DNA from 2 places in the Tepidibacillus sp. HK-1 genome. Region 2 is predicted to be linked to the other one. Evidence: riboswitches for the same ligand, from Rfam matches in the RefSeq annotation. Region 2 holds a riboswitch; the other holds the start of a gene.
What was found. A riboswitch is a leader RNA that binds a small molecule or an ion and turns the genes downstream of it on or off. The one in region 2 is predicted to bind cobalamin.
Positions count from the first base shown of each region.

Region 1: linked by a shared signal. The riboswitch ahead of BEN26_RS06230 (energy-coupling factor ABC transporter permease) and the one ahead of BEN26_RS00535 (hypothetical protein) in region 2 are both predicted to bind cobalamin.

Region 1 is NZ_BDGM02000009.1:28,539-44,756, reverse strand. Features, by position in the region: gene BEN26_RS06290 (cobalt-precorrin 5A hydrolase) at 1-16, opposite strand, end outside; gene cobM (precorrin-4 C(11)-methyltransferase) at 17-796, opposite strand; gene cobI (precorrin-2 C(20)-methyltransferase) at 793-1,512, opposite strand; gene BEN26_RS06275 (bifunctional cobalt-precorrin-7 (C(5))-methyltransferase/cobalt-precorrin-6B (C(15))-methyltransferase) at 1,499-2,755, opposite strand; gene BEN26_RS06270 (cobalt-precorrin-5B (C(1))-methyltransferase) at 2,743-3,840, opposite strand; gene BEN26_RS06265 (precorrin-8X methylmutase) at 3,837-4,499, opposite strand; gene cobK (precorrin-6A reductase) at 4,539-5,297, opposite strand; gene BEN26_RS06255 (sirohydrochlorin chelatase) at 5,331-6,224, opposite strand; gene cobJ (precorrin-3B C(17)-methyltransferase) at 6,255-7,031, opposite strand; gene BEN26_RS06245 (energy-coupling factor ABC transporter ATP-binding protein) at 7,047-7,886, opposite strand; gene cbiQ (cobalt ECF transporter T component CbiQ) at 7,902-8,603, opposite strand; gene BEN26_RS14280 (energy-coupling factor ABC transporter substrate-binding protein) at 8,612-8,872, opposite strand; gene BEN26_RS06230 (energy-coupling factor ABC transporter permease) at 8,877-9,560, opposite strand; cobalamin riboswitch at 9,847-10,041, opposite strand; cobalamin riboswitch at 10,210-10,404, shown strand; partial or broken gene BEN26_RS06225 (transposase) at 10,761-11,221, opposite strand; gene BEN26_RS06220 (aminopeptidase) at 11,746-12,651, opposite strand; gene BEN26_RS06215 (DMT family transporter) at 12,641-13,531, opposite strand; gene BEN26_RS06210 (AroM family protein) at 13,583-14,251, opposite strand; gene BEN26_RS06205 (DUF1177 domain-containing protein) at 14,248-15,189, opposite strand; gene BEN26_RS06200 (S-methyl thiohydantoin desulfurase family protein) at 15,204-16,218, opposite strand, start outside.
Region 2 is NZ_BDGM02000001.1:92,663-108,880, forward strand. Features, by position in the region: gene alaS (alanine--tRNA ligase) at 1-620, shown strand, start outside; gene BEN26_RS00470 (IreB family regulatory phosphoprotein) at 665-928, shown strand; gene ruvX (Holliday junction resolvase RuvX) at 989-1,399, shown strand; gene BEN26_RS00480 (DUF1292 domain-containing protein) at 1,402-1,683, shown strand; gene BEN26_RS00485 (DUF1292 domain-containing protein) at 1,698-1,991, shown strand; gene mltG (endolytic transglycosylase MltG) at 2,104-3,132, shown strand; gene BEN26_RS00495 (O-methyltransferase) at 3,216-3,851, shown strand; gene BEN26_RS00500 (peptidase U32 family protein) at 3,866-4,780, shown strand; gene BEN26_RS00505 (peptidase U32 family protein) at 4,809-6,074, shown strand; gene udk (uridine kinase) at 6,078-6,716, shown strand; gene BEN26_RS00515 (peptidoglycan D,D-transpeptidase FtsI family protein) at 6,794-8,569, shown strand; gene BEN26_RS00520 (SLC13 family permease) at 8,750-10,507, opposite strand; gene sigK (RNA polymerase sporulation sigma factor SigK) at 10,699-11,406, shown strand; gene BEN26_RS00530 (DMT family transporter) at 11,637-12,539, shown strand; cobalamin riboswitch at 12,608-12,797, shown strand; gene BEN26_RS00535 (hypothetical protein) at 12,906-13,229, shown strand; gene BEN26_RS00540 (FecCD family ABC transporter permease) at 13,232-14,260, shown strand; gene BEN26_RS00545 (ABC transporter ATP-binding protein) at 14,260-15,036, shown strand; gene BEN26_RS00550 (MTH1187 family thiamine-binding protein) at 15,110-15,412, shown strand; gene BEN26_RS00555 (YqeG family HAD IIIA-type phosphatase) at 15,593-16,111, shown strand; gene yqeH (ribosome biogenesis GTPase YqeH) at 16,118-16,218, shown strand, end outside.

The DNA of each region.
Region 1 (16,218 bases), on a different contig from region 2:
ATGCTTTCTTCACCATTTACTCCCCTTTTCGATATCCGTGGCTAAATCGACCATCATACAATTTGGAACGATTTTTATCGATATCCAGATGATTTTGAAAAACGTTGCCGGCCAAAATCATCGCATGGGAGTGAATATTCTCTTTCTTCAATTCTTCTACCACTTTTGCCAATGTACTTTGGATCATTTTTTGATCCTCCCAAGTCGCACGATATACAACCACAATCGGTGTATCTTCTGCCCATCCAGCGAATCTTAATTCCTCTACGACTTTTTCAATAAATGATGAACTTAAAAATAATGCAAGGGTACTATGGTGACGTGCTAATTCTCTTAATTTCTCCTTTTCTGGTACAGGGGTTCTTCCTTCTATTCTTGTAATGATTAAAGTTTGAGTTAGTTCGGGAATGGTAAGCTCCGCTTTGATTTGTGCAGCAGCCGCAAAAACGGAACTTACACCAGGGATGATCTCATAATCGATACCTTCCCGTTGCAATCGTCTCATTTGTTCAGATGTCGTACTAAAGATTGAAGGATCCCCAGTATGTAAGCGAACAACAAGACTTCCTTTTTGAACTTCTTCAACGATCATCTCTATTTGTTGTTCCAAGGTAAGCCCAGCTGTTTTAATCGTTTTTGCTCCTTTTTTTACCCTATCTAATAAAGAAGGATGGATTAAAGAATCGGTATAAAGAATCACATCTGCTTGTTGCAGTAATTTTAACCCTTTTACTGTGATGAGATCAGGGTCTCCAGGTCCTGCTCCAACGAAATAAACCTTATTTTCTTTCATCATGTTCTCTTCACCACCATCAATGACAAATAGGGCAACTCTTTTCCTTTTAAATCTAAAACGTTTTTATAGATGATTTCTTCGTTTGAAGTTGCTTTTGTGACTATTGCAGCCTTTTCTAAGGTATTGGTTTCGATTAAAACATCGACCAATAAATCAAGGACTTTTGCTATTTTTAGGAAAATAATCGTTTCATGTAGTTCAATCGCTTTTTTCATGTGATCTTTATTTCTCGTAGCTGGAATAATTCCGACCTGTGCATCGCCATCAGCCAATGGTAAATGTAATGAAGCCGCGGCACCAAAAATTGAAGAAATTCCCGGAATCGATTGGACGGTAACCTCTGGATGAAGGAGTCCCATATATCGATAAAGATGAATAAATGTACTATAAAATAAAGGGTCTCCTTCTGTAAGGAAGGCAACATCCTTTCCCTGCTGTAAGTGGCGAAATACTGCTTCTATTGCTTCTTTCCATTGCTGTTCGATGATTTCTTTATTTTTGGTCATCGGGAACAGTAAAGGAAGTAATTGCTGCCGTTTTGTATCAATAAAGTTCCTTACAATCGACAAAGCATAACTCGTCTCATTTACCGCCTTTATTGGAAAAGCAATCACCGGTGAATTTTTGATCACCCGTAATGCTTTTAATGTGAGAAGTTCGGGATCGCCAGGGCCAATGCCAATACCAAAAAATTGTCCGATTTTATGCTCTTCCATCTACTTCTTCCTTTCTTTTTCCTTTTGGATTCGTTGCTGTGACAATATAGATTGGATTTAAACTCTCAAATCCTGTTTTACTAGCAATCGGCTTACTTCGAGCAATCTGCACAAGTGTAATTTTCGGTGAACATCCCCTATTTTCAAAAAAATGTAATGTTTCTATCAATGTTTCCATCGTAATGGCGTTCACAATCACCCTTCCGTTTTGCTTCAGCCGATGACAGCCTAGCTGGAGGATTTCTTCTAACCTCCCATTGCTCCCTCCAACAAAAATCACATCTGGATCGGGAAGATCGTTTAAACAATCTGGGGCTTCTCCATGGATAACTGTAAAATCCGTACGAAACTTCTTCATATTTTTTCTGATAAAGTCTACATTTTCAAAATCTTTTTCAATCGCATAAACTTCAGTATCTGGCTGATATTTGGATGCTTCAATGGAAACAGAACCTGACCCAGCTCCAATATCCCAGAGAATATCTCGTGGTCTTAATTTCATTTCTACTAAACTTAATACCCGTATCTCTTTTTTGGTTATTAATCCTTTTTTTGGCTTTTTTTGATAAAATTCTTCGTCTTCGATTCCTAAATTCCAACTTTGAACGGCTGGAATTTCTTTTCGTTTCCGCATTATGACGATATTTAACGGCGCGAATGTTTGATCAGCCGCTTCTTCAAGAGATAAGAGATAAATCTTTTCATTTTTTCCACCAAGGTATTCACCAATAAACATTTCATACTCATCAAATCCATAGTTTAGTAGATACTGCGCAATCATTGTTGGTGAATGGACAGCATCCGTTAACAGAGCAATCTTTGCTTTTCCATCGATTCTTTGGGCTAACCCTGTCAATGACCTCCCATGTAAACTTTCAATATAACTATCCTGCCAAGAATCTCCCAACCTAGCAAATGCTAATTGAACTGAACTTAGGTGAGGATAGATCGATAGATTTTCGCACCCTATAATGTCAAGAAATAAACGGCCAATTCCATAAAAAAGTGGATCACCTGAAGCAAGAACAACCACCTTTTTGTTGATTGCTTTCTCCTTCAAACGATGTAGGATAAATGGTAAATCCCCTCTTAAAATCCATTTTTCTTTTTGAAAATCGGGAAAATAGGAAAGTTGTCTTTCTCCACCTACTAAAATATCTGCTTCGGCAATCCATTTTCGGTAGTGAGGAAAAATTCCATTTTCTCCATCATCACCGATACCAATGATCTTCATTTTTTCCATTCATCCATCTCCACCCTCCCAAGAACTCTTCCCAATTTTGAAACAAGAATGACCTCTAGGATTAATCCTCCTTGAATATAAGAAAGACTCTCTAAAGCGACTAAACGGCAAATTTCTGCAAAAAAAGATGGTCTATTTTCTTCGATGATGATTTTCTCAACCCATGCAGCCGTATTGGCTTGTTTAATTTTTTCTTGAACAGAATCTGAAAAGTGAAGCCGGTTTGCAATATTAGCTAGAAATTGAAAATCAATACTCGACTCTTTTGAATGAACCATCATTTTCCCTTGCGCAACCTTGGATAGTTTCCCAATCATCCCTAAGATGGTTACCTTTTTTGTTCCTAATCTTTTCGCTTGTTTTAAAGCAAAACCAACAAATTCACCCATTTGAACAAAGGCCATTTCCTCTTTTTCCTTAAAAATGTTTTGCGCGATCTTTTCACTTGTACTCCCAGTCGTTAAAATAAAATGGTCAATCCCATTGATTCTGGCAACACGAATCGCTTGAACAATACTAGCCTGGTAAGCATCATGAGAGTAAGGAATCACCGTACCTCTTGATCCTAAAATGGAAATCCCACCAATAATCCCCAATCTAGGATTTAATGTTTTTTTCGCTAACTCTTCACCATTGGGTACCGAAATGACCACTTTTACTCCTTTTGTAAGTTGATAAAAATTTAATAGCTGTTTTACTTCTTTCTCGATCATGCGTCTTGGAACAGGATTGATTGCTGCTTCGCCAATAGGGACCGGTAATCCAGGTTTGGTTACTCGACCAACCCCTTTTCCACCGTCTATCTCGATTCTTTCTTCATTAAGCCATGAAACGGTTGACAAAATTAGCGCTCCGTGGGTGACATCTGGATCATCGCCTGCATCTTTGATCACACCTGCCATTGCAAAGGTTAGGCTATACGTAGAGTTTTGAATGGGAAATCTAACCTTCTCACCAATCGGCAACTGGATTTCAATATCAAGAATTTGGCTCTGCTCAATTAACATAAGTAAAGCTGCTTTTGTTGCAGCAGTTGCACAGGCTCCTGTGGTATATCCGCTTCGTAATCCTTTTTTCTTACTCATTCTACATCCTTATCAACTTGTTGAGCCATCAGTGAGAGAGCATTCACAATTGCTGCAGCCACTGGGCTTCCACCCTTTCTTCCCTGATTGGTAATATAGGGAACATCTAATTTCTGTAATTCTTCCTTTGATTCTTTTGCAGATACAAAGCCAACAGGAACGCCGATGATGAGATCGGGCTTTGCTTTTTCCAATTTTATCAGCCGAATCAGTTCTAGAAGTGCTGTTGGTGCATTTCCAATGGCAAAAATCCCACCCTCTATTTGACTTGTTGCCTTTTGCATGGCAATAATCGAACGCGTCGTGTTTTGTTCTTTCGCTTTCTTAACTACATCCTCATCCCGTATATGACAAATGATTTGTCCACCAAAATGAGTGATGCGAGATTGATGGATTCCTGACTTTACCATTTCCACATCCGTCACAATTTTTTTTCCTTGGCGAATTGCGAAGATACCCGCTTTCACTGCTTCTGGATGAAATCGTAAACTTCTCCCTAATTCAAAATCCGCGGTCGTATGAATCACCCTTTTGACAATTGGAAATTGTGCATCTGAAAAGGAATGATTACCGATTTCTTCTTCTATCATTTCAAAACTTTTCAACTCAATCTCCTGAGGTTGAGTCGTTATTGGCGAAAATTCTACGAAAAAATCCATATCCCTCACCTTTCGTTGATTTCATTTACAACTCATTTACTAATGTTTCTCTAGGTATTTCAATAAATCTTCAAAATGATGAAACACAATTGGATATTGTAGTTTGGGCCTTTGTATCACGATCGTCTCAATTCCCATTTGAATGGCACTCTCTACCTTTTCTAAAAATCCTCCTTCTTTCCCACTTTCCTTTGTAATTAGAAGATTGATTCCATATTCTTTATAGATGGCTTGGTTCAATCCAGCTGAAAATGTTCCTTGCATGGCAATGATATTTTCCTTTGGTATTCCTAATGATTCGCACTTTTGTAGGTTCTCTGCCGTAGGCAAGATGCGAAAAATAAGCCGAATATTTGGCTCCCCTAACAATGTTTTTGCAAATCGATCAATTTTATTGATTCCTGTAGTTACGAATACAACACCTTTTTTTTCTCTGATCCATTCAATGGCTTCTAAATAGGAAGATACGAAATGAAGGTATTGGTTCTCATTTAGAACTGTTGACGGCCGCTCATACCGTAAATAAGGTATTTTTACTTCTTTTGCTACTTCAATCGCATATTTTGAAACGAGTTCTGCATAAGGATGTGTCGCATCAATAATGGCCTTAAATTTCTTTGCAAGGACCATTTCTAGCATTTGTTCTTTCGTTAACCTTCCAATATTAATGGGGATGTTTAGAGATTTATATTTTTGGGCAGCTTGTTCTGTGACCACACTTACGGATACCTTCTTATTATGTTGAAGTAAAAAAGCAGTTAGTTCTCTTGCATCTTTTGTTCCTGCTAATACTAACATTTTATCTAACCTCTGCTTATGGTTCTTGTTCACTTATTCATGATGGTGATGATGACCATTATGGTGATGTACGTGATCATGGTGATCATGATGATGTTCATGATGCGAATGATGGATGAAGTTAATACGGTACATACATTGGTCACAATTAAGGGCTGGTTTCCCCTCTAATGCTTCAAAGGCACGGTCAGTGAGAACATCGATTAATTTGTGATCAAGCCCTAGATATGGAGCTCTTTTGATCTTTTGGTTTGGATATAATTGTTGATAATGTTCGATCATTTGATCCATTCGTTTGATCAATATCCCCGTAAATAAGAAAAAAGGTAAGATATAAATGTTTTTTGCCCCTGTCGCAATACATCTTTCGATTCCTTCTGTAAACGTCGGCTCTGTTATTCCCATGAAAGCAGGTTCCACCCACTTAACTGGGATCCGTTCCCATAATAACCGCATGATTTTGTAAAGATCGCTGTTTGCATCGGGATCACTACTTCCCCTCCCCACTAGTAAAATGGCTTCCTCTTTTCTTTGTTCCCCGCTTTCTCCTTGAAAACCTATTTCTTTCAGACGATCTGTGAGAATTTGTAATGTTACTTCATGAATCGCGATAGGCCTTCCGTATGTAAAAGTGATACCTGGATATTTCACTTTTGCTTGATCAATCTCATTAGGAATATGTATTTTAGCATGACCAGCGGAAAAAAGAATAATAGGAACGAGAGCGATTTTTGTTGCCCCTTGACGAATACATTGATCCATTCCTTCAGAAACTGTGGGAGTGGTTAATTCTAAAAAACAAGTTTCAATAATCGGTACCGATTTTATTCCCCGGATTCTTTGTGCTACTTTTTCTGTAAAACGAAGTACTTCTTCATTTCCTTCTGAATCTCGACTCCCATGCCCGACAAATAAAATGGCTTCCATTTCTTCTCCCCCAAAATTTATCATTTTTTGTTAGCGTTCTGTTAAACTGTATTTATTTTGATAACCACGTGGTGTCACGATTTTTTGATCAAATTTAAAAGTGTCCGAACTGCCAATAATAATGGTGGTTACCATATTCATCTCATGATGGAGCATTTCTCCTAAAGTCGTTACGATGACTTCTTGATCGTCTCGATACGCATTCTTCACAATGCCTACTGGTGTATCAACCGAGCGGTATTGTAATAAAATTTCTTGCGTTTTTTGGATCGATAGAATTCTTTTCTTACTTTTTGGATTATAAAGGGCGATGACAAAATCTGCATCTGCAGCCAGACGAATTCTTTTTTCAATTTGTTCCCATGGTGTTAAAAGGTCGCTCAGACTGATGGTACAATAATCATTCATAAGCGGTGCTCCTAGTAAAGCCGCAGCTGCGTTGACTGCTGATATACCAGGGATGACTTCAATTTGAACAGATATTTTTTCCTCTCTTGCTGCGATCATTTCGTAAATAAGCCCTGCCATTCCATATACCCCGGCATCTCCGCTAGAGATAACGGCTACTTTCTTTCCCTTTTTTGCTAGATCAATCGCGATTTCTGCTCTTTCGATCTCTTTGGTCATTCCTGTGGCAACCACTTCTTTTCCCTGTATATATGGTTGGATAAGATCGATATAAGTCCGATACCCAACAATAACTTCACTTTTTTCAATGGCAAGTTGTGCTTGTTTTGTCATTAATTCAGCACTTCCAGGTCCAATTCCAACAATGAATAGATGTCTAATCGTTCCCATTTTGTCCATATTTCCTTTCACTTTTTATTTACAGATGTTATGTAATAAAGATAATAATTCAGTAGATGAAGTTGGTGGTTTTATAGAAGAATCGATTCGTTTCTGTTTTAATAACTCTTGGTATATTTCCCAAAAAATTGGCGGTTTTAAGCCAGATTCCCTTAATATTGTTGCGTCAGAAAAAATCTCCATAGGTGTTCCTTCTTTTAATTTTTTTCCATTTTTTAAAACAATAAGATGATCGGCCCATTGATAAGCCAATTCCAAATCATGAGTAGATAAAAGGATTAACTTGGAGCTTGATTCTTCTTCTAAAAATTGGATCAATCGTTCGATAGCCTTCGGTTCAAGATAAGCTGTAGGTTCATCTAATAATAAAATCTCTGGTTCCATCACCAAGACTCCAGCTAAGGCTACTAATTTTTTCTCACCTAAACTAAGATAATGGATTGGCCTCTGTACTAAATGAGTGATATGTAAATATTCCATGATGAACTGAACTTTTTCTTGAATCATTTTATCGGGAAGGTTCAAATTTTTGAGTCCATAGGCTATATCCTCCCAAACATTTGACGAGAAGAGTTGCTGTTCTGGATCTTGAAAAACAATCCCCACCTTCCTTCTTAATCGATTTAATTCCAAACGAGAATACCTTATTTCTTTTTGATTGACGATCACTTTACCTGTTGTTGGTCGGAAAATGCCATTAATATGACCTAAAAGTGTTGATTTCCCTGCGCCATTATGACCAATTAGCGCCGCCTTTTTGCTATTCGAGATCTTTAAGGTAAGGCGATCAAGTGCTACCGTACCATTCGGGTATTGATATAATACATTTTCCAATTCGATGATTGATGATTCCATCTGCTTTCCGTCCTTTTATACTTCGGTATTAGCTTGATCAGCTACAATAGAACTTTCAATCACTCCTCTGCTTTCTAAACCGATCGCCCATTTTCGATAACGCTCTAAAGAATTTATAAAAAGTTGTGATAATAAAGCTGAAAATGAATAAAGTGAACGAGTAAAGTTTTTATAGCCAAGCCGTGAAGTTTGTGCCATTTTCATCTGATAGGCTGTATCTAACAAAACAAATAGAAAACGATAGATGAGCTTCGCAATTTCGAGAAGATCAACAGGAATTTTCAATTTTTCCATTACTTTTATTAAGTCATGAAAAGGAGTCGTCAGTATAAGAAAAAGTAAACTTGCCGTGTTAGACAGTGATTGAAAAAATATAGTTCCTGCTGTTTCTATTCCTTGTTTCGTAATACCAATAAAATAAGGGCCGATGGAAAGAAAGCCCAACATCATTTTTGGTGATGGAGAAATGGATACCATAATGCTAATTAGGCTTACTCCTAGAAAAAGACCCATCCCTAGCAATAATGTTAGATAATCTTTCCATGGCACTTTGGCAAAACCAATAGTGATCGTGACAGTAATAACCCAGATCATAAGATCGCCAACCCAATGAAACAAAAAAGAGAAAATAAAACTTACAAACACAAATGCCAATTTGATTAAAGGATCAAGTCGAATGAAACGATTGGTATACGCAATTTGATCAATTTTCAACATTTAATTTCTCACCTGTTTTTATCCTTCCTTTGATAAAAACCAATTCCATAAATGAGAACACCGAATCCTAAAATAGCTTGAACGGAAAAAAGGAGCTTTTCCATTGTCTCATTCGGTTGAAAAAACAAATTTGTAATCCATGGTTGATAATCTCGATCTATCGATGAAATTACTCCTTGTGCTTGATCATCCGTCCCAGCAAATTCAAGATTTCCTAAAAAATTTTGTAAAAAGAGAATAAGGAACAAAACGAATACACTAAGTAGTATTTTTTTATTTACCCCAAGTAAAAAACCTCCTTTCTTTTTGTAAAAGAAATTGCAGTTCTTGCTGATGATTTTGCTTTAAAAGTTGAATAACAATAACTGTAATGATTCCTTCAATCATCGCTAACGGCACCTGAGTAACAGCAAAGATCGTAAAAAATTTTTGAAATGATTCCATCACTCCACCAATTTGTGAAGGAAACGCTAGAGATAATTGAAGTGAAGTCACAACATAAGTCATTAGATCCCCTAAACTTGCTGCCAAAAAGATTGCAAGCTTATCTCTATGGAGCAAACGTTTAAAAACATGATACGTACCTACAGCAAATATTGGCCCAGTAATCGCCATCGAAAAAAGATTAGCACCTAAAGTGGTAATTCCACCATGGGCGAGTAAAAGAGCCTGAAAAAGTAAAACAATTCCCCCAATTACACTCATGATCGCTGGACCGAATAAGATCGCGCCTAATCCTACACCTGTCATGTGACTACTACTCCCTGTAACTGATGGTAGCTTTAGAGCAGATAAAGCAAAAGTAAACGCCCCTATTACACCAAGTAGTAATTTAAACTGAGGATTTTCTTTGATAACGATACGAATCCTTTTCACTCCAAACAAGAAAAACGGAGTAGAAAGTACCCACCAAAAAGCAGCCCATTTAACCGGCAAAAAACCTTCCATGATATGCATCGCATATGCAGACTGTGGAATGAACAAAAAATAAATCGTTAATAACAAAACCTCAACACTAAATGATCGATTTTGCAAATCAATTCCTCCCTCCAATAAAATAAGCACCCCTACCCTAAAGATAGAAGTGCTTGATGTGCTCTAGTGAATATTCTCCACCATATCACCTATTTCACAAGAAAAACACTTCTATTCGTTTTACAAGGAAAGCGTTGAAGTGTTCTAATGTGTAATCAATGCTGATATGGCACTGAAACGACAAACACTCCCCTATCTCCCGTAGGGTTTTGTGTTTTGAAAATAGGCAGGTCTCCTGACTTCGATTCACCGTCTGTATAAGGCCTTCCCAATTTTTCAATCAGTGGCAATGATTTATACAGACTCCTCGTTACAGTGGCGGGACCGTGTCGGATTTTCACCGACTTCCCTTTTAATCCAAGTTATCATCGCATAACTTGGAACCTATTTCCAACGATATTTAATTTTATTAACTTTATATATAACCCATGACTGATAGCATGTCAACTAAATTTTTAATTTTGTTACTGTATAAAAAATAATCATTGCAAAAAAGCAAAATTTGTTATTTAATATCAAACAAGGAATACAACATATAGAAAAAATCGTTTTTAAAAAACAATATATAGTGTTTTATGCAAAAAAGTAAGGTGTTTTAAAACTTAAAAGGGAATCTGGTGAAAGTCCAGAACTGTCCCCGCAACTGTAAGTGTGGACGAAATGAGTAAAAACCACTGTGCAAGAATGCTTCATGGCTCTTGTACGGGAAGGATTCAAAGTAGGAAGAAGCACAAGTCAGGAGACCTGCCTTACTTTTCAAGTTTCATTTTCTTCGGGAGTTGGGAGGATGGAACGATTGTATAAACAGGTATATTTTCTATAATTGCCTTTTTATCCATCGTTCAATCCGCTCAAAATTGAGCGGATTTTTTTATTTAAATATACAAGGAGGCTTTTTTATATTTAACAGTTCAAGTCAAATTATCAGGTCATTTACATCAGAAGTAGAAAACAAAAAGACAGATTTTTTAAAAAGGGAAAACAGTAATTATGTATATTCTTTGCCATTATTAAGACACCACTTAACCAATTTTGCAGAAGAAGAATTCTTATTAAATGAAATTTTACCTAAAGGAATCAATTTCATAATTCCTTCTTTTAAAGAAAGACAGACCTGCAGAATTTAGGTGGCGCCTGATCACGGGCTTCAAAATGGGTTGAATCGATAACTACCATATCATCGGAAATAAAGCCTTCACTAGTTGCTTGTTGAAGAAGAGCTTCTTAGACTTTTTCTAAAGCGTTCGATTCCTTGATGAGTTAAATCATAACTGAGAATGCGACCTCAGATGGCACAGAATCAGAAACCAAAAAGCCACAATCAAGGCGAAAGACGATATCATTCTTGAGACGTTTTACTAAATCTTTGATAAATGGAATACGTTCTGTGATTCTGGCAATTAAAGCGTAGATCATCGCTGCATAGTTAAGCTCAACTGGTCTACAAATCTTGATTTTTTCTCAACCACAGCCAAGATTGGATCAATGTCAATCGTTGAAAAGATAGCTGCAAATCGTTGGGTAGATTCTAAATCATATAATTCTTGTATACTAAATAGGCTTTCTTGTCTTATAAAAGGCATGGGGAGTCTTCCTCCAGTCTTAGAGTTTATGTAGTTACTTACTCATTCGACATTTTGGGAGGTACTCCTTTTTCGGCTTTTAAAAGCCTTGAGCCCGTATGGCTCATAATTATGAAATTGATTCGATTAGCTAAATAAAAATTTTATCATTGAGACATACGCATACATCTCTCTTAGTAGAGGCTGGTGTTACACTCTGGAGCAAATTGTAAATCAGCTCGGTCATAATGATTATCAAATTACAAAGAATGTATATCTTCATGTTTACTCAAAAAATCAAAAAGAGGCTTCCCAAAAATAAAGTGAACTAATGAGAAGCCTCTTAATTTTTCACCATGTTAGCATTTAGTTAGCAAGCCTCTTGAAAAACCTTATAGAGCAGCCATCACATCATGCCGCCCCTAAGATGAGAGTGTGTAATATCTTTAATGAAGTGTGCCAACGAAGGTATTTAATTATTAATTATCTTCAAAGATTTTAGTTATCTCTTTTACTTCTACTATCCTGTCACCTATTTAAGTCGTTTATTCCCATTCAATTTTAGGGTTAATCGTCACGCAGTCAATATGGACATTCGTTTTTATCGTCCCTCCGAAGGTATGATTAGAGCCAAACGCAACATGAATCGTATTATAAGCTTTCTCATCTTCTAATATATTTCCTGTTACTCTTGCAGCATGGTTCGTTCCGATTCCAAGTTCACATAGTAATCTCCCGTCTCCATCACCTAGCAAAGAAAGTAGTTTTTCCCCTTGTTCACCGGTGGCTTCAATAATCTTCCCTTGCTTAAGTGTTAAAACAACAGGTTTATTTAAAAGCCCAATACCAGCAATAGATCCATTAATTTCGATTTTCCCTTCAGCCGCCCCTTCAACAGGTGCAATATAAGCCTCTCCTGATGGTAGATTGCCTGAAGCAGCTTTGCCTTTGAAAACTCCTGTACTTGGGACCCCTGTTCTTCCAGAAAGGGAAATGTTTAATCGATACCCGCTTCCGGTTTCAATCGTTACTCTTTCTGCTTGAGACAATTTATCTGTCATTTCCATTGTTTCCTTTTCTACCAGCCCGTAATCGGCTTTCATTGCCCCATGCAAAAACATGTCCTCCGTAATTCCTGGCATTGTAATCACACTAACTCCATGAATATTCGCATTTTTTCGAGCTAATGTATGTGTTAAAGAATGCTTAGTTAAGCAGAAAACAACATCATATTCCAGCATTTGATCAGCAGCTTCTCTTGGAGGCTCTTCACCTGATTTTGTTCTGTCCTCCATCTCATAAAAAGTTGCATTCCACTCATTTGCTATTAAGGCATCTTTAAACTTTTTGGCTAAAGAAGATGTACTATGATCTGTTAAAACTAATATTGAACTCGTTTTAGCAACATCTAAGTTGTTTGACATGATATTTGCAACAACACTATGAAACATATTCCTTTATCACTCCTTTTTTATACACCTTTTTTTTATTCATCAAATAAACACTAGTTAGTACAAAGAACAATCCAACCACCATACCGATGCTAACATTTTCTCCAAGAAAAAGAACCCCTAATAAAATTGTCATTATCGGCATTAAATATGTTACTAATAGAGCGAATAGGGCACCCCCTGATTTCACTAAATAATAATAGATCATATTCCCGAATCCTGAACTAACCATACCTATAGCAAGAAACAATAAAAAAGGTTTCCAATCTACAAAATTTCTGAAACTCATCGGCTCAATAAACAGCATAAATACACCAGAATAAATAGTACCAACCGCCATTGTTGTAAAAGAAAGAGTAAAAACAGAACAATGCTTTAAATACATAGACGAGAAGACAGCTGACATCGAATAAAAACAAACAGCAAATAAAAGCAATGCTGCAGACCCAACGTGGAATTGGCCATTTCCATTCATCCCCGCTAGGATTGTTATAAAAATTCCAGTAAATCCAATTAATACGCTCCAAATCTCGTGCCGAGGAATAATTTTTTTAAAGATTACAATACTCAAAATAGTTCCAATTACAGGACCAGATGCATTCAACACTCCACTAACGGTTGTGTCAAGTCCTTGTAAACTAAAACTCATGAAAACCCACGGAATACCTGCACTTATCAAGGTAATCATAATAAGAATAGGAAGCCTAATAAAATCCTCTTTCTTTTTTTTCCATAGAAAAAATGGCAAAAGCCCCAACATACCAAATAAACATCGATAAAAAACGATTGAAACCGGCTCAAAATCAATGAGCAATAATTTGGTTAGAAAAAAAGTAGACCCCCAAAGAAGACTTAAAACAAACAGTGCAATGATTGGCATTTATTGATTCCTCTCCCCTAAAAAAAAGACCCGGAAAACCGGATCTCTAATCTACTGTACATATTCTGCAGCAATACGAGCAGTTAAGGTCCGCGGAAGAAGAACTGGCAGGTTGCTACCCTCCATGGCATCTTTTTTATGAGTTTCAGAATATCCCATACAATCAAGAACAATAAGCTCCGCTCCCTGGGCCTTTAGCTTTTGGGCAGCTCCTTTTACATCACTTTCTTCATAAGGAGATGCAACTTCAACGAAAAGTTCCAGGTTGGGATTTTCCCATTTTTTAGTTAGAGTATTTCGTTGCTCCTCTAATGGAACAATCACTCCTAGCTTCCCCTTATTTAAGATTGCTTGGACTGTATGGTTTAATATTTTATCAGGATAAATTAACGGCTTCTTACTCTGAATTGTCGGAAAATCTCCTGTACAAAGCATAATAACAGCAGATACCTTCTCTTCAAGTTTGGTTAATTCGTCTTGTAATAATGGCAAAAGCTTCGATTTCCCAATCTTAACAGATCGGCCATTTCTCAATTTTGAAATATACGTAATTTCTTGATCATCAGGATGAATAGTCTTTATTTCGTTCTCATCAAGTCGATCAAGTCCACCTGCCTCTTTAATATCAATCGAATCCCCTAAAATAGCTCGAATAGAAGGAGTTACGTCTTCTCGTGGGGATTGTCCGATCGTCAAAACACCTACTGACTTTCTTGTCATGACGAAACACTTCCTAGAGTTTGCAGCTTCTTCATTGAACCATATAATTTCACAAGATGGCTGAATTCTTGCTTATCGTAGAATTCAATTTGTCCACGCGTAAATTCTTTTGCTACTTCAATGCTATAGCGAACAGCTTGTGCCACATCCACTTCATGACTTGCACCGGTACCACAGCCTGGAACAGCTGATTTAGCCGTTATAGCAAGACCAACAACTGGTGCATCCGTTGCAACAGCAGGCTGCAAAATACTATTTATATGATAAACATTATTTCCATAAGGGGTAATATCTTGAGTCGTTACAGCAAAAGTCACAGGTAAATCGCCAGTAGACATCTCCATGATTCGTAGCAAATCATCACTGAACTTTAACACATACCCTTCTTTTACAGTTGGAGATAGGGCAATCCCGCGATGGTTAATGACTTTATTTCCTTTTGTTGTATCAATGGATAAAACGGCATCCATTTCTGGCAATACTTCATACTGATTCATGGTAAGGATATCAACTGGCGATCCCATAAAATCAACTGGTTCATGGGGCTCTGTTGGAGCATCTGGACAAATATGTGTCGTGATATAGACATCACCTGGTAGACGATCTCCTTTTTCAGCCATGCTCGCAAGCTTTAACGCTATTGTGACAGCGGCTGCAGCTCCATCGCCGTCTGAAACAAATCCAATTCGGGAGGGACGTGCTCCAAGTCCACCCAAACGCCCCACTACTCCTAGGGAAGGGGCGTTACCACCTGCTAATTTCCCTTCCGTTCCTTTTACAACGATTTTTATAAAATCGGTTGACCCACGATCACCCGATACAGTTTCGTAGGTTGCCTCTACATTTGAGAAATCTGTAAAAAGATCGGTAACCATTTTTCCGTTTGCTTTTGGATGATCCAACAGTTCCATTACTTCCATTGTATATTTCAGTGACATGACATCTCTCTCCTTCAAACAATCTTTTTCTGAATAATAGTTTCAATTGACTTTAGAAGCTTTTTATTAAACATTGTTGAGCTTAATTTCAGGTTTTCTTTCGGTACTGAAATGACCGCAATACTTTGACCTTCCTGAATTTCTGCGCTTACTAATGGACGTCCTGTTTTAGCATCAAAAGTCATTATTAAATCTGGGAATGTACCCTTACGCTCGCCATTCATCTCAGCAGTCATGTATTCATTCCAAAAAGTAAGCTCTAAATCATCAATATTCACAATTCCAACATCAAATCCGCCTGTTTCATTCAATTCAAACGAACTTACCGTTCCTGAATGAATAACCCGGCCTTTCAGATATGAAGCAACGGCTTCAATTCGCTCTGAACCCTCAGGTACAGATAGGAAGACTTCACCAAGTTCGATTGCCTGAGTGATGCCACCTACTGCAGCATTTTTTTTCACATAATCGACTTGCACTGGATTTCGGCAAACCCCTACCATACCTCCAGCCTCTACAGACATAAAACGGACAGCATTTGAAGCTTTGTCAAGGGAAGCTGAAACAATCCCCTCCACTTTTTTATCATTTTTTCCACCTGAATATGCCTGAACCGATAGGTATCCATCCACTTCAGTTAAATTTAAAGAACCCATTGATCCTGTTGGATGTGCCCTTCCGTTACAAGGCGCATCGATAACCGGCAAGCCAGTACCAGCAGCCTGTAGCCAGCCATTTATCGTTGTGGAAGCTCCATTTTCATTTGTCATAATGGCTTTGATTGGATGCGGAAATTCTTTTTGCATACGTTGAACCGTTTCAACTAGCTGTTGTGAGTCAACATATAGTTCTTTTGCAGAAGGTGCCCCGACAAGTGACACACACACTACGTAGTCATCGTCTTGCAATTCATCGATTGTAATCAGGTTAGGAGTGCCCATTTCAAAGGCAGATTCTGACTTTTCAAGACCATCATGAATCCATCCTCCGCCTCCGCCTCCTAGAATACAACCTCCATATACTGCTTTC
Region 2 (16,218 bases):
CTGCAGAAATCGGCTTATTAAAAATTATTTCTGAAAGTAGTATTGGGGCAGGCATTAGACGTATTGAAGCAGTGACAGGTAAATACGCATATGAATATTTAAATGGGCAATTAGCCACTTTAAAATCATTAGCAAAAGAGTTAAAATCAACTCTATCTGATGTACCACAAAAAGTAGAAGGGTTACAGCTTACAATTAAAGAACTTCAGAAGGAAAATGAATCTTTAAAAGCAAAACTAAGTCATATTGAATCCAAAAACCTAGCAGACCGGTTAGAAAACATCGATGGTATTCAATTATTACGGGTTAATGTATGGCCAATGGATATGAAGAGCTTGCGAAATCTCCTTGATGATTTAAGAACAAAAATAGTCTCAGGTATTTTGGTTCTTGCTTCTGTCCAAGATGATAAGGTAAACCTTGTTGGTTCTATAAGTGATGACTTGGTGAAAAAAGGCTTCCATGCAGGTCAATTGATTAAAGAACTAGCAAGTATAGTAGGTGGCGGCGGCGGTGGCCGACCTGACATGGCGCAAGCAGGTGGAAAAGATCCAGAAAAATTACAAGAAGCATTGAATTACGTGACTGAATATATAAAATCGGTTACAATAAAATTATAATAGAAATAGAGATCTATTTTGTAAAATCGAAAGAGGTGTTGTTGATGAACTCGATGGATCATACCATGAAATTTAATGTTAGATCGGATGATGTGGAGATTGAGGCTAGAGAAGTCTTATTTCTCGTTCATGAATCATTGAAAGAAAAAGGGTACAATCCAATTAATCAAATCGTTGGGTACCTATTATCTGGTGACCCTGCCTACATTCCTAGACATAATAATGCAAGGAATCTCATCAGAAAAGTGGAACGGGATGAACTCATCGAGGAATTAGTAAAATCGTACCTAAAGCAACACCATGAATAAGCATATGGGGGATCATGTCCCCCTTTTAAATTTGATCATTTCTAACATTAGAGGTAAAATATGAGAATCATGGGTTTAGATGTTGGCGAAAAAACGATAGGTATTGCTATGAGCGATGAATTAGGTTGGACTGCCCAAGGGGTAGAGGTTCTTCGCCGAACAAGTTTGGAACGAGATATCACCCGTTTGCAACAAATCATTAGCGAATATCAAGTAGAGGAAATTGTGGTAGGACTTCCTAAGAATATGAATGGCAGTTTAGGACCAAGGGCAGAAATGATTAAAGAATTTGCAGAGATTTTACAACAAACTTTTCAATTACCGATTCGTTTTTGGGATGAACGTCTAACGACTGTATCAGCGGAAAGAACTTTAATTGAAGCAGATGTAAGTCGAAAAAAGAGAAAACAAGTGATTGACAAAATGGCAGCTATGCTTATATTACAAGGCTATTTAGATCTTAAGAGGTGAAAATGATGAACAAAGAAGTGGATGATAGAGAGTTTATTTTTATTCCTGATGAGGATGGAAATGAGGAAAAATTCGAGATCCTTTATCAATTTGATGTCGAGGATAAACACTATATCCTAGTCGTTCCTACTGATATCCCAGATGATGAAGAAGAAGCAGAGGTTTATGCTTTTCGCTATGAAGAAAATGGAGAAGATATGACATTGTTTACGATACAGGATGAAGAAGAGTGGGATCTTGTTGAAGAGGTATTTAACACTCTTGACCATGAATTTAATGTATAGCGGAGGCGTATAAGATGAAAAGTGGAAAAGCAAAGGAAGTACATCTATTAAAAGAACAACTTGGTTCTGAAATAACTCTTTATGACGAAAACGACCAAGAACATGTTTTTCAATTACTTTTAGAATTGATCGTGGATAATACTCATTATGCTTTCTTTCAATCCCCAGATGATGAAAAAGGGGATATCGAAGTGCTAAAGGTCGTTAAAGATGAAAATGGTAAGCTTGAACTAGAATATATTGAAGATGATGATGAGTGGGAAGAAGCTGCTGAATTATTTGATGAGTTAACTTTTCACGAAGATTAAAGAAATGAGAGAGGGATATTTTTCCTCTCTCATTGTTTTTTTATCTTAATTATGCTAATTTTATAAGGTTAATAGATGTATGAACGATTGCAAAATGGAGGAGAAACCTGATATGAATAGAAAATGGGGCATTTCAATCGTTGGCTTCGTATTGGTAATTGGCATCTTTTTAATCGGTTACATCAATTCTCAATTACAGCCTGTTCAACCTAACGCTCAAGCTAATCAACGAGTGATCGAGATCCCAAAAGGAAGTCATCCTAACCAAATAGCCAAAATTCTTAAGGAAAATCAGTTAATTAAAAGTGAGTTCTTTTTTAGATGGTATGTAAGGTATACTGGGGAAGCCCCTGGGCTTAAGGCGGGAAAATATGAATTGTCTAATAATATGTCATTAAAGGAAATCGTACAAGCTCTTGTTGAAGGAAATGCTATTCTAGATATTGTTCGTTTCACTGTTCCTGAAGGCTATACCGTTGAGCAGATTGCTGCTAATTTATCAGAACAAGGAATCATCAATAAGGAAAAATTTTTACAATTGGCAAAAATAGGATCTGTAGCAGATGATTTTTTTAAACAGATCCCAAGTAATCCAGATGTCAAATATAAATTAGAGGGATACTTATTTCCAAAAACCTATGAAGTAAAAAAAGGAGCCACAGAAGAAGAAATTATTAAAGTAATGTTGGAGCAATTTAAAAAAGAGTGGAAACCTGAATGGACAACAACGATAAAGAAAAGAAAAATGGATATGGGTCAAATTATCACACTTGCTTCAATTATCGAAAGGGAAGTCGTCGTAGATAAAGAGAGACCTATTGTTGCAGGGGTTCTATACAATCGTTTAAACGATCATTGGAATCTACAAGTTGATGCTACTATTCAATATATTTTAGGCAAACAAAAAGAACGTTTAACTTATAATGACCTGAAGATCGATAACCCATACAACACGTATATCTATCCTGGTTTACCTCCTGGACCAATTAGTAATCCAGGAATAAAATCGATTGAAGCAGCTGTTTCTCCAACCAATAATCCTTATTATTTTTATGTAACCAAAAAAGATAACACAGGTGAACATTATTTTTCCAAGACGTTTGCAGAACACCAAAAAAATGATGCGAGATCAAGAAAATAAAATAAATAAACTTATTCAAATTAACACTATCAATATGTTATTATATAGAACGTAGTGTGAAAAATTAGAGGTGAAAACATCCAATGAGTTTTATAAATGAGGAAGTGGAACAGTACCTGACTCAATTAATGCCGATTGAAGATCCACTCCTTTACAAGATACAACAAGAAGGATTAGCGCAAGAAATCCCGATTATTCAGGTTCCAAGCATCCGTTTAATTCAGCTTTTTCTGCAAATGATTAAACCTAAGACCATTATAGAAGTTGGGACGGCGATTGGTTTTTCTACGATTTGGTTAGCTCAAGCGGCGCCAGATGCAACCATTCACACGATTGAAAGAAAAGCGAGCATGGCGGCCAAGGCTCGAGAGCATTTTCGACAAATGAAGTTAGATAAACAGATTATCCTACATGAGGGAGAAGCCATACAAGTCATACCAACTTTGCCACAGGCAGATTTTATTTTTATCGATGCCGCAAAAGGGAAGTATAAGGAATTTTTCCATTTAACCTTTCCGTTATTAAAGGTGGGGGGAGTTTTTGTTTTTGATAATGTCCTTTTTAGAGGATATGTGGCTGATCCAACAATCGCTGAAACAAAACCAATGTTAAGAAAGATTCGCGACTTTAATGATTTTATTGCTACTTTTCCCAAACTATCCACATCGTTTATTCCCATTGGTGATGGATTGGCAGTATGTTATAAAACGGAGGAATAAATGAGATGCAAACGATCAAAAAACCAGAACTGTTAGTGACCGCAAAGGATCTTGATGAATTGCAACAGTTAATCCAAGCAGGAGCTGATGCTATTAATATAGGTGGAGAAGCCTATGGATTAAGACTTCCTGGGGATTTTTCTTTAGAGATGATCCAACAAGCGGTGGAGATCGCTCATAATCAAAATGTGAAGATCTATGTTTCAATGAACGCTCTTTTTCATAATCAGGCTCTTATAGGTCTAGAGGATTATATAATAAAACTTTCTGAAATAGAAGTAGATGCTATTGTTTTTGGTGATCCTGCTGTACTAATGACTGTAAAAGAGGTGGCACCTGACTTAGCCTTGCATTGGAATACGGAAACCACTTCTACCAGCTATGAAACGGCAAATTATTGGGCAAGCAAGGGGGCTACAAGAGCTATTTTAGCTAGAGAGCTTTCTTTACAAGAAGTGATTGCGATCAAACAACACGTCAATATGGAAGTCCAGGTGCAAATTCATGGGATGACCTGTATCTTCCATTCGAAACGAGAATTGGTATCAAGTTATTTGAATTATACAGGTTCTGAGAAAAAGAAAGATACTTCAAAGGAAAGTAATTTATTTTTAAGAGAGCATAAACGACCTGATGAGCAATATCCAGTGTTCGAGGATCTACATGGTACGCATATCATGAGCTGTGATGATATTTGTATGATTGAACATTTAGGTTTATTTATTGATGGTGGAATCGATAGCTTAAAGATTGAAGGGCTCTTAAAGACAACCGATTATCTAGTTAAAGTAACGGCTCTTTATCGAAAGGCTATTGACGAATATGTAGAAAATAAGTCGACATCCGTATCGATTGAAGAGGTCGAAAAATTACAAACAGATCAAAGACCATTATCTACTGGATTTTATTTCAAAGAGCAGTATTATTAAAATGGTATAGAAAGAGGGGAAACAACAAATGAGTACGATCATGCAACCTCAAATTGCAATAAAAAAACCAGAGCTCCTTGCTCCAGCAGGTAATTTGGAAAAACTTGAATTTGCGGTTCGCTACGGCGCAGATGCTGTATATATTGGTGGACAACAATTTGGTTTAAGAGCAAAAGCCGGAAACTTTACCTTTGAGGATATGGAAAAAGGGGTTAACTTTGCTCATCAACGCGGTGCCAAAGTATTTGTTGCGACAAACATTATTGCTCATAATGATGATTTAAAGGGACTTGAGAGCTATTTAAAAACATTAGAAAATATTGGTATTGATGCGATAATCGTTGCTGACCCATCGATCATACAAACGGCAAAACAAATCGCACCAGGTTTAGAAATACATTTAAGTACTCAGGCTTCGACAACAAACTGGAAATCTGTAAAGTTTTGGAAGGAAGAAGGAATTGCTCGTGTCGTTTTGGCTCGTGAAGTTTCCTTAAAAGAAATTCGCGAAATTAAACAGCATGTAGATGTAGAAATTGAAGCATTTATACATGGTGCGATGTGTATTTCTTATTCGGGACGATGCGTATTGTCCAATCATATGACAAGCCGGGATGCTAACCGTGGGGGATGTGCCCAATCTTGTCGCTGGAAATATGATTTATTTGAAGATGGTATGATGGACAATGATTCGGTGGATAATAAACAGGAAATTCCATTATTTAATCCAGAAGATGATTCCTACACGATGAGTTCAAAAGACTTATGCATGATCGAATCGATTCCAGATATGATAGAAACTGGTGTAGATTCTCTTAAAATTGAAGGAAGAATGAAAAGTGTCCACTATGTAGCAACAGTGGTGAATGCTTATCGTCAAGCGATTGATGCTTATTTTGAAGATCCACAAAATTATACCTTTAATCCTGCTTGGTTGGACGAAATTGAAAAAGCAAGCCACAGGCCACTTACAAAAGCATTTTATTACACCACCCCAAATCAAGAGGATCAAATTTATGGGAATGAGCCTAAAATGCGAAAATACGATTTTGTTGGTTTGGTTTTAGACTATGACCAAACAACAGGCATAGCAACGATTCAACAAAGAAATAATTTTATGGTAGGTCAAGAAGTAGAGTTCTTTGGTTCGAATACCAAATTTATACAAAAAATTGAACAGATAGAAGATGAAGAAGGCAATCTACTAGATGCAGCAAGACACCCACTTCAAATTGTGAAGGTAAAAGTAGATCAGCCCGTTTACCCTTATGATATGATGCGGAAGGAGAATTGATTTATGCAAAGACCCGTTGTAATCGGAGTGGCCGGTGGAACGGGATCAGGAAAGACGACTGTTGCCAGGCGCATTATCAAGAGTTTCCCTGATCAGAAAGTTCTTATGATTGAGCAAGATGCCTATTATAAAGACCAATCTCATTTATCGTTTGAAGAAAGGGTAAAAACCAATTACGATCACCCTTTTGCTTTTGACAATGATTTGTTTATTGAACACATTAACAGATTGCTCAATTATCAACCTATACAAAAACCGATATACGATTTCTCAATTCATAACCGAAAAGCTGAAACCAATCGAGTCCTACCTAAGGATGTGATAATCTTAGAAGGGATTCTGGTATTAGAGGATAAAAGGCTAAGAGATTTAATGGATATTAAAATATTTGTTGATACAGATGCTGATGTAAGAATTATTAGAAGAATGGTTAGGGATATTCGTGAACGCGGAAGAACTATCGAATCCGTCATTGACCAATATCTATCTGTCGTCAGACCGATGCATTTACAATTTATTGAGCCGACAAAACGATATGCAGATATCATTATCCCCGAAGGGGGTAAAAATAAAGTTGCGATCGATCTTTTGGTAACCAAAATAAAAACGATTCTTCAAGAAAGAGAAGCCAAGCTCGTGTAGCTAATGGCTTCTTTTCGTTTATCCTCCTGAGAATCTGGCAAAAATGGTAATAATATTGCCAAAAGTGGAGGATAATTATGGCTCACCCTTCAAGAAATAAACGAAGAATGTTTCAAGTTCTCATTTTACTATCTATGTTATGGGTTGCATTACTAGGTAGATTATCTTGGATTCAAATCATTGCAACTCGAGATTTTTCATCACATCATATTGATTTGATCACAAACTCAATACGCCAAAGAAAACAAGAATTTATTTTGTCCAATGGGCGAGGAAACATTTATGATCGGAATCAACAATCTTTATTAGGACAAAAAGAAATCAGGACTGTGATTATTTTTCCTTTTATCAAGCAGGAGATCAATACTGAAAATATCAAAACATTAGCGGACATCCTTAACCTCAATTTAACTTTTCTAACCAACAAAATGAGTAAAATGAAATCACCTAACTATTTGGATATTGATGGAAATCCAATTGAAATCACCTTTGAACAACAAAAGAAAATAGAGGCATTAAATATGCCTGGCATCTTAGCAACGACTTATACCTTTCAAGATGCTGAACAAGTCCTTGCAAAGCATGTCATTGGGTTCTTAGGTCAGGCTCCAAAAGAGATTTTAGAAAATGAAACGTATCAGGACTTTTTGAAACGAGGGATATTAAAAAAAGATAGTTTAATCGGTCGTTCCGGACTACAAAAGTCTTTTCAGGAGTTGTTGATGGGAGTGGGTGAATCAAAGATTGCCTATTTTGTAGACAATCAAAGAAAACCATTAAATGGACTAGCTTCAAAATACCAGATACCAGAAGATCCTTATTACCCTTTATCATTAGTCACAACAATCGATAAAGAGGTTCAATCTTTCGCAGAAAAAGAATTAAGAAAATATGGGATTGAAGATGGAAGTGTTGTCGTGTTAGATGCGAAAAATGCCGACATATTAGCCATGGCAAGTGCACCAGATTTCCAATTAGACCGAGTGAACCCTACATCAACGGATTGGAACAACAAAGCTGTACAAGTCATTGAGCCAGGTTCCATTTTTAAAACCGTTGTAGCGATTGCTGGATTAGAAGAAGGTGTTGTTACACCGCAAGAGAAATTTGCTTATCAAGGCGAATATGATTTTTACCATTTCTCTGTTGACCAAGATTCAGAAGAAATGACTTTTTCTGATGGTTATGCCGATTCGATCAATTTTATTTTCGGAAAGGTAGCAGAATGGTTAGGCCCTGAAAAAATAGAGGAATATGCAGATAAGTTAGGATTGGTTGGGCAAGTTGGTTGGAGAGGCCGTTTTTTTAACAATGAATCCTTTCAACAAATCGATAATGAACAAAAGAATCGGGTATTTCATGAGAATACAAATAAAAAAGATCTTGGCTCCATATTAAGGACAGCTATTGGCCAACAGGATGTAAGAATCTCACCACTAGCTGCGGCTAATTTGGTAGTTACCGTTTTAAACGATGGGGAAGTGTACCAGCCACGATTAGTAGAAAAAGTCGTATATAAAAATGGAGCAGATTATTATCAATTCTCTATTCATAAGAACGAAGAAAAAGTAGGAAGTCCAAGGACTTATGAGGAAATGAGAAAGATGATGGAAAAAGTCGTCGAGGAAGGGACAGGGAAAATTTTAAGACAAGCAAAATGGAAATTGGCAGGTAAATCAGGAACAGCAGAAACAGATAAAACCAAAAATAATCAATGGTTTATCGGTTATGGGCCTGTTGAAAGTCCCAAATACGCGGTCGCGGTAGCAGTAAAAAATGTTTCTACTTCAAAACCATTAGCCAAGCAAGTGTTTATGGGGATTATGGACGATCTAGCCGATTATGAGGATTAAAAATAAAAAGGGCCGTTTTTACGACCCAATTTTTATAGGGAAAGTATAACTTTCTTCCCCCTTATCATTGGGGGTTTGTATATTCCATAAGTAGTGACTTTTGGGAGTGTATTTCTTACCTTATTTTTTATTCATAGAAATACACGGACAACGGAGCGCGTTGGAATATACAAACCTATTCTATTTAGGTTGAAAAACTGCCCAATCAGGTAAAACATTCGGATCAAAATTCCATACGACTGGGATGTAATAATAGGCTAACAAGGTTATAAGAAGAACTCCAAAGATATTTAGCCAAAAACCAGCTTTTGCCATTTGGGGGATTGTAATATATCCTGTTCCAAAAACAATGGCATTTGGTGGAGTCGCCACTGGTAACATAAATGCAAAGCTTGCTGCTACGGCTGCAGTTATTAGGAAACCATATGGATGAGCATGCATTGCCATTGCTAAAGCGGCCATAACTGGCATCATCATGGTTGCTGTTGCGGTATTCGAGGTCATTTCTGTTAAGAAAATCACTAGGGTGGTCACCGCTAACATCAAAACAAGGGCTGGAACATTTTCTAGTGCTTGAAGTTTTAAAGCAATCCATTCAGCTAAACCTGTATCAGCCATCGCATCTGCTAGCGATAGTCCACCACCAAATAGAAGTAAAATCCCCCATGGTACCTTTTTAAAAGCATCAATACTTAATAAAAATTGGTTGTTTTTTAAACTGACAGGGATCATGAATAAAAGAATGGCAGCAAACATGGCTATCGTTGTATCGTTAATTTTATCAAACGTATGAATATCTATCGATTTAAACCAATCAATAGCAAACGTTCGAATGATCCAAAGAAAAGCTGTTAATGAGAAAATCACCAAGACTTGTTTTTCCTGCTTTGACATCCTTCCAAGTTTCCGAATTTCGTTATTAATGACTTCAATACCACCAGGTAGAGACTTAATTTGCGTTTTAAAGGCGATCTTCGTTAAATACCACCATGTAAAGAGCAAACTTACCACGGCAATGGGAACCCCAAATACCATCCACTGGCCAAAGGAAATTTGTTTATCATAAGTTTCATTAATAAAAGCGACTAGGACTGTATTAGGCGGTGTACCAATAATCGTTGCCACACCACCAATCGAAGCACTATAAGCAATCCCTAACATCAGTGCAGTGCCTAATGGGAATTTACCCTGTTCAGTGTTAATATTGATCTGCTTTTCTTTAAATAGATCTGCGATTTGATAAATAACCGCTAAACCAATGGGAAGCATCATCATCGATGTAGCTGTATTAGAAATCCACATCGATAGAAAACCAGTAGCTACCATAAATCCTAGAACTAATCCATCTAGATTTTTGCCAAACATTTTAATAACATGTAGAGCAATACGACGGTGTAAATTCCATTGTTCAATAGCAATTGCTAATAAGAATCCGCCTAAATAAAGATAAATGAGATCATTAGCATAAGGAGCAGTAGCAGCCTTGGAACTTACAGCACCTGTTGCCGGAAATAAAAGAATGGGTAATAACGAAGTCAGTGGAATGGGTACTGCTTCTGTAATCCACCAAGTTGCCATCCATAATGCAACGGCAGCTACAGACTGCCCTTCATTAGTAAGGTCTTCTAATGTAGGAAATAATAAAGTAAGTAAAAATAATAGTGGTCCTAAAAATAAACCAATCTTTTGTCTTGTAGAATATTTGTCACGCTGGTCTTCAGGTTCTTGTTCAGAGTAGGAATGCTTTGAACTCGAAGAAGGATATTCTTGTGCTTCAGCAGTTTGCTCAGCAAAAAGAAATATCGAATGAACCTTACTTTCTTTTTGACTTTCTAAGATCATACCATCTGTTGCAAATAAAGGCTTTAAGCGAAGCAATTGTTTCATCTGGTCATGATATTGCCACATCAAACGCCAAACCTTCAAAAAAATACTCATTTTATGCTCCCCCATTTAATTTTTTAGTATTTGTATAATTATATTATAATACAAAATATTCTTATTTTTATAGATTTTTCAGAAAAAAACAATATTGTGAAGTATAAAAGTTTTATGGTACAGGCACGGTAACTCTCCTTTGCTGCATATACTATAATAGTTTTCCTTTTCGATGCCTAGGAGGTGACAATGTGTCTGGCTTATTTACCGCACTTGCACTACTGCTTAAAGAGTTAACTTTATTTGTTTCTTATGTTAAAAATAATGCTTTTCCTCAACCACTGAGTGAGAAGGATGAAGAAAACCAAATCACCTTATTACTAAGGGGGGATCAGCAAGCAAGAAACAAATTGATCGAACATAATTTGCGACTGGTGGCCCATGTTGTAAAGAAGTTCGAGAATACTGGAGAGGACACAGAAGATTTAATCTCGATTGGAACGATTGGACTGATTAAAGGTATTGAAAGTTATCAAGCTAATAAAGGCACAAAATTGGCTACATATGCAGCTCGTTGTATTGAAAACGAAATTCTCATGCACCTACGTTCATTAAAGAAAACCAAGAAAGACGTCTCCTTGCATGATCCAATTGGTACGGATAAAGAAGGAAATGAAATTACCCTGATAGATGTACTAGGAACGGAATTGGATGATGTCATTGATGAAGTACAATTAAAAATTGAAAAAAGCAAAATCTATAACTTTCTTCATATTTTGGATGATCGAGAAAAAGAAGTGATCATTGGACGGTTTGGATTGATAGATGGAAACGAACGCACCCAAAGGGAGATCGCCAAAGAACTAGGCATTTCCCGTTCGTATGTTTCAAGAATAGAAAAAAGAGCACTGATGAAGTTATTTAATGAGTTTTATCGAAGTGGAAGGAAGAAGGGTTAGAAGGATAAAAACGGTGAAGAAGTTAAGAAAACATTTGATCGAATCGGTTTTAAATACTTGTAAATTTTTGATCCATGTTCCTTCCTCCTTTTATATACTCTAATTAGGATACATGAGATTGATGGATTATGATGTGATACAGCTCACATTCTTAATATTCCAGTATTTAAAATTCTTTAAAAATGGTGTAATGTATGATCATACACTTTCTTAGGAGATAGGGACAGGAGATGCAACAGTTGTACTATTCTTTATTATTATTAACAAGTTTGCTTTGGGCAGGTAATTTTGTTGCAGGGAAATTTCTGGTTGGCCACGCTTCTTTTATCACGCTAACTTCGATACGCTGGTTGATTGCAGTTTTATTTTTATTTCCAATCGTTTGGTTTAAAGAAAAACAGTTTATTCCCCCTAGAAAGAGTTTTTTTCTACTCTTTTTAATGGGGATAACGGGCGTTGACCTTTTTAATATCTTTATGTTTCTTGCCCTTGAGAGGACAACTGCTGATAATGTTGGATTAATCTCTGCTTTAAATCCTATTGCAATTGCCATTGCCTCCTTTTTCTTACTAAAGGAAACGATGATTAGGCGCCAAATTTTAGGAATGACTCTTTCATTACTAGGTGTTTTCATTGTCATATCTGAAGGAGAATGGCAAAAACTTTTAAGATTTCATTTCAACACAGGCGATTTATTCATGTTAGCTGCAGTTGGTTCTTGGGGACTTTATTCTGTAGTAGGTAGAAAAGTGATGCATCAGGTTTCACCTTTAATGTCTACTTTATGGGCAGGCATATTTGGAGTTCTTACTTTGTTACCTTTTAATTTGTTCACATTTTATGTGATCGATCCGAATTTTTCTTTTTGGTTGGCTACTGCTTATGTTAGTATAGGTGCAACAGTGTTAGGAATGGTCTTTTGGAATATAGGGGTACAAAAGGTTGGAGGGACAAAATCAGGGATGTTTCTTAATTTTAATCCGATCTTTACTGCTTTCTTTGCATACTTTTTCTTAGGTGAACATATTACTTTTGTACAGCTGATTGGAACAGTAACAGTGATTATCGGGGTTTATATTTTTACGTTAAGAGCTAATTCGATTTCTAAACAAGCAACATTGATGAACGAATAAAATACGATTAGAACTAAATTTAAGGACTTGTTCAATGCTTGAAATGATGTATAATAGAACACATAATTGAATAGCATGTATGAATAGGTTCTTTTAAGTCATGACTTAAAAGATGAAAAGGGAAGTTCGGTGAAATCCCGACGCGGTCCCGCCACTGTAAATTGGAAGCATTTCGTGTGATGCCACTGTCATTAAGATGGGAAGGTGCGAAATTGCATTGCCATAAGCCAGGAGACCTGCCTATTCATAGAGGAAGCTTATCCTTCGAGGAAAAGGAAGGCGCCGAGAAAACGTAAATTCTTCATAACGTTTTTCAGCACCATACATACAACCTTTTTTGTCCTTAGGATAAAAAAGGTTTTTTTAATGGTAGGGTACTTTTGTGGATTTTTATTCCTCGACATGCAAAAAAAAGAAGGAGAGAAGAGCATGTTGAAAAAAAGTCTTGTCTGGTTGTCAGGATGTGGAATTGCGAATGATGTATCATCAAAGCAACCTGAAGTACAAACTCCAGCCAACTCAGTATCTAGCATCACAAATTATCCTTCAACGATTACTGATGATTCAGGTACACAGACTGAAACTTTATTTGCTCTCGGCATCGTTTTAGGAGCACATCGCATTATTGATGGCCTAGAAAGTATTGTCAATGCATTATATCCAGATTTGCTAGAGTTGGTTATGATATGAACATGAATAAAAAAATCCTTTTATGGGTTGGAGGGCTTATTCTCCTACTCATGTTTTCCATGATCTTAAGTTTAATGATCGGTTCTGTTTCTGTACCACCTAACTTAACCGTGCGAATACTACTTAATCATCTACCATTTTTAAATTTAGAGCCTAATTGGTCAATTGGCCAAGAATCTATCGTATGGAATTTACGATTACCAAGAGTTTTCTTAAGCCTGTTAGTTGGAGCAATGTTATCTATTGCTGGAGTTGCATTCCAAGGGGTTTTACGTAACCCTTTAGCAGATCCATATATACTGGGTGTTTCGTCTGGGGCTGCACTAGGAGCAGCAATGACCATATTATTTGGACATCAAATCGGATTCCTTGGTCAATTCAGCCTTCCCCTTTTTGCTTTTATTGGAGCGATTATCTCACTAGGCCTAGTCATTTTATTAACCTCAACCCAGCATATTCGTTCAAATGAGATACTAATTTTAGCTGGGGTTGTTATTCAAGCTTTTTCGGGAGCAATATTAACTTTTTTAATTGCGTTGTCTGGTGAAAAAATGCAATCGATTATCTTTTGGATGATGGGAAGTTTAGCCAACCATGATTGGATAGATGTAAGGATCCTTTTGCCTTATTTTCTAGTTGGTTTATTGTATTTAGGCACGCAATACCGAGAATTAAATATATTGGCTTTAGGTGAACAAGCTGCAACACATTTGGGGATCGAAGTAGAGAAGAAAAAGTTTTATATTTTAACCGTTGCTTCATTACTTGCTGCAGCAGCAGTATCGATTGTTGGTATCATCGGATTTGTTGGTCTGATTATCCCTCATCTTATTCGCTTATTAACTGGACCAAACCATCGGAATTTGCTTCCTATTTCTACTTTAGCAGGGGCGTTGTTTTTATTGTGGGCTGATACAATAGCTAGAACAATTATTCCTTCAAGAGAAATTCCAATCGGTGTAGTTACAGCAATGATCGGTGCACCTTTTTTTGCTTATTTGCTTCGAAAGGGAATAAGGAGAGAACATTAATGAAGATTTTTGAGTTGCAAAGCTTATCTTTTAAATATGGTACAAAGGAAATTTTATCAGGGATTTCCTTTGAGATAAAACTGGGTGAAAGTTTTGGAATCATTGGGCCTAATGGAAGTGGAAAAAGCACTCTTTTACGAATGATGAGTGGGCTTTTATCAAAATTTGCTGGCGATATTTTTTTACAGGGTAAATCTATTCAACATTACAGCAAGAAGGAACTTGCAAAAATTATTGCTTTTGTTGGCCAAGAAGGAACCCCTCCTCTTCCTTTTACTGTACATGAAGTCGTGGCCATGGGGAGATATCCTTGGTTAAAACCATTTGCTAATCTCTCTGCTAAAGATGATGAAGTGATCAAAAACGCGCTGATTTTGATGAATCTCTGGGAAAAAAGAAACAGTCTCATTCAAACCTTATCTGGTGGGGAACGGCAATTAGTGGCTTTAGCCCGCGCAATGGTACAGGAACCTAAGATTCTTTTTTTGGACGAACCCACCACTTATTTAGATATCGGTCATCAAGTATTGGTATTGCAACTAGTTAGGAAATGGCAGGAGGAAAAAGACTTAACCGTGGTCATGGTATTACATGATTTAAATCTGGCGGCACAGTATTGCGATCGGTTATTGCTTATGAAACAGGGAAATATACAAAGAATCGGCAAAGTTGTTGAAGTTCTGAGAAAAGAACATATAGAAGAGGTTTATCAAACAAAAACAATTATGGTGAAACATCCAGAACTGGGAATTCCACAGGTTCTGCTACCAAATTAATCATTCTAACAGTTTTAAAATTTTTATAAAATAGATATAAAGGAATCAAAATTAAAGAAAGGGGATGTTCTTAATGGCGATTGTTGAAGTAACGATTACTCCACTAGGTACTGGAACACCAAGTGTTAGTCATTATGTAGCGGAAGTACATAAGGTTTTGGAGCAAGCACCTGAAACGCTTAAATATCAATTGACTCCTATGAGCACGATTATTGAAGGAGAGCTACAGGATATTTTATCCGTCATTCAAAGAATGCATGAGGTTCCTTTTGAAAAGGGAGCCTTAAGAGTATCTACTTCAATCAAAATCGATGATCGTCGTGATAAAAAAGCATCGATGGAGCAAAAGCTAAAATCTGTTCAAGAAAAACTTTAATTTTCAATAGAAATAAAAGCCTAATCATAGAGGAAGACTACTTTATTAGTAGCCTTCTTTTTTATGATAAAGTTTACATTAACTTATCTTTTCATTTCTAATATTTTTTTTTGCAGAAAACAGGATAAATATGGTATAGTTATTTTTCAGATGAAGGGATAAGAAGGAGAATAATCATTCATGTTTTTAGATAAATTCGCTCCCAATTTGCATGTGAAATCGATATATGATATTGATCTACAAGCCTTGAAAAAAGCTGGAATCACCTCGATCATCACTGACTTAGATAACACATTGGTTGAAGCTGATTCACCAGAGTATACGCCAAAGTTAGTGAAATGGCTAGATGACTTACAAGAAATGGGTTTTAAGGTGATGATCGTATCCAATAATAATAAGACAAGAGTTTCTGAATTTGCCGATCCTTTAACTGTTCCTTATATCTATAAAGCAAGGAAACCGTTTAAAGATGCATTTCATAAAGCATTAGAACTTTTAGGTTCGACCGTGAATGAAACGGTTGTAATTGGTGATCAATTACTAACAGATGTACTTGGTGGTAATCGGATAGGCCTTTATACCATTTTAGTAGTTCCTATCTCCAAAAAGGAAGGATTAGGAACAAAAATCAACCGTTTCTTCGAAAGACGAATCTTAACTTGGATGAAAAAACGGGGAATGATGTCATGGGAGGATTAGCTTAAAATGACGGAGATTAAATATTGCGAAGGTTGTGGAGTGGCCCTACAGACGGAAGACTCGAAAAAGGCGGGCTATATTCCTACCTCTACATTAAATAAAGAACA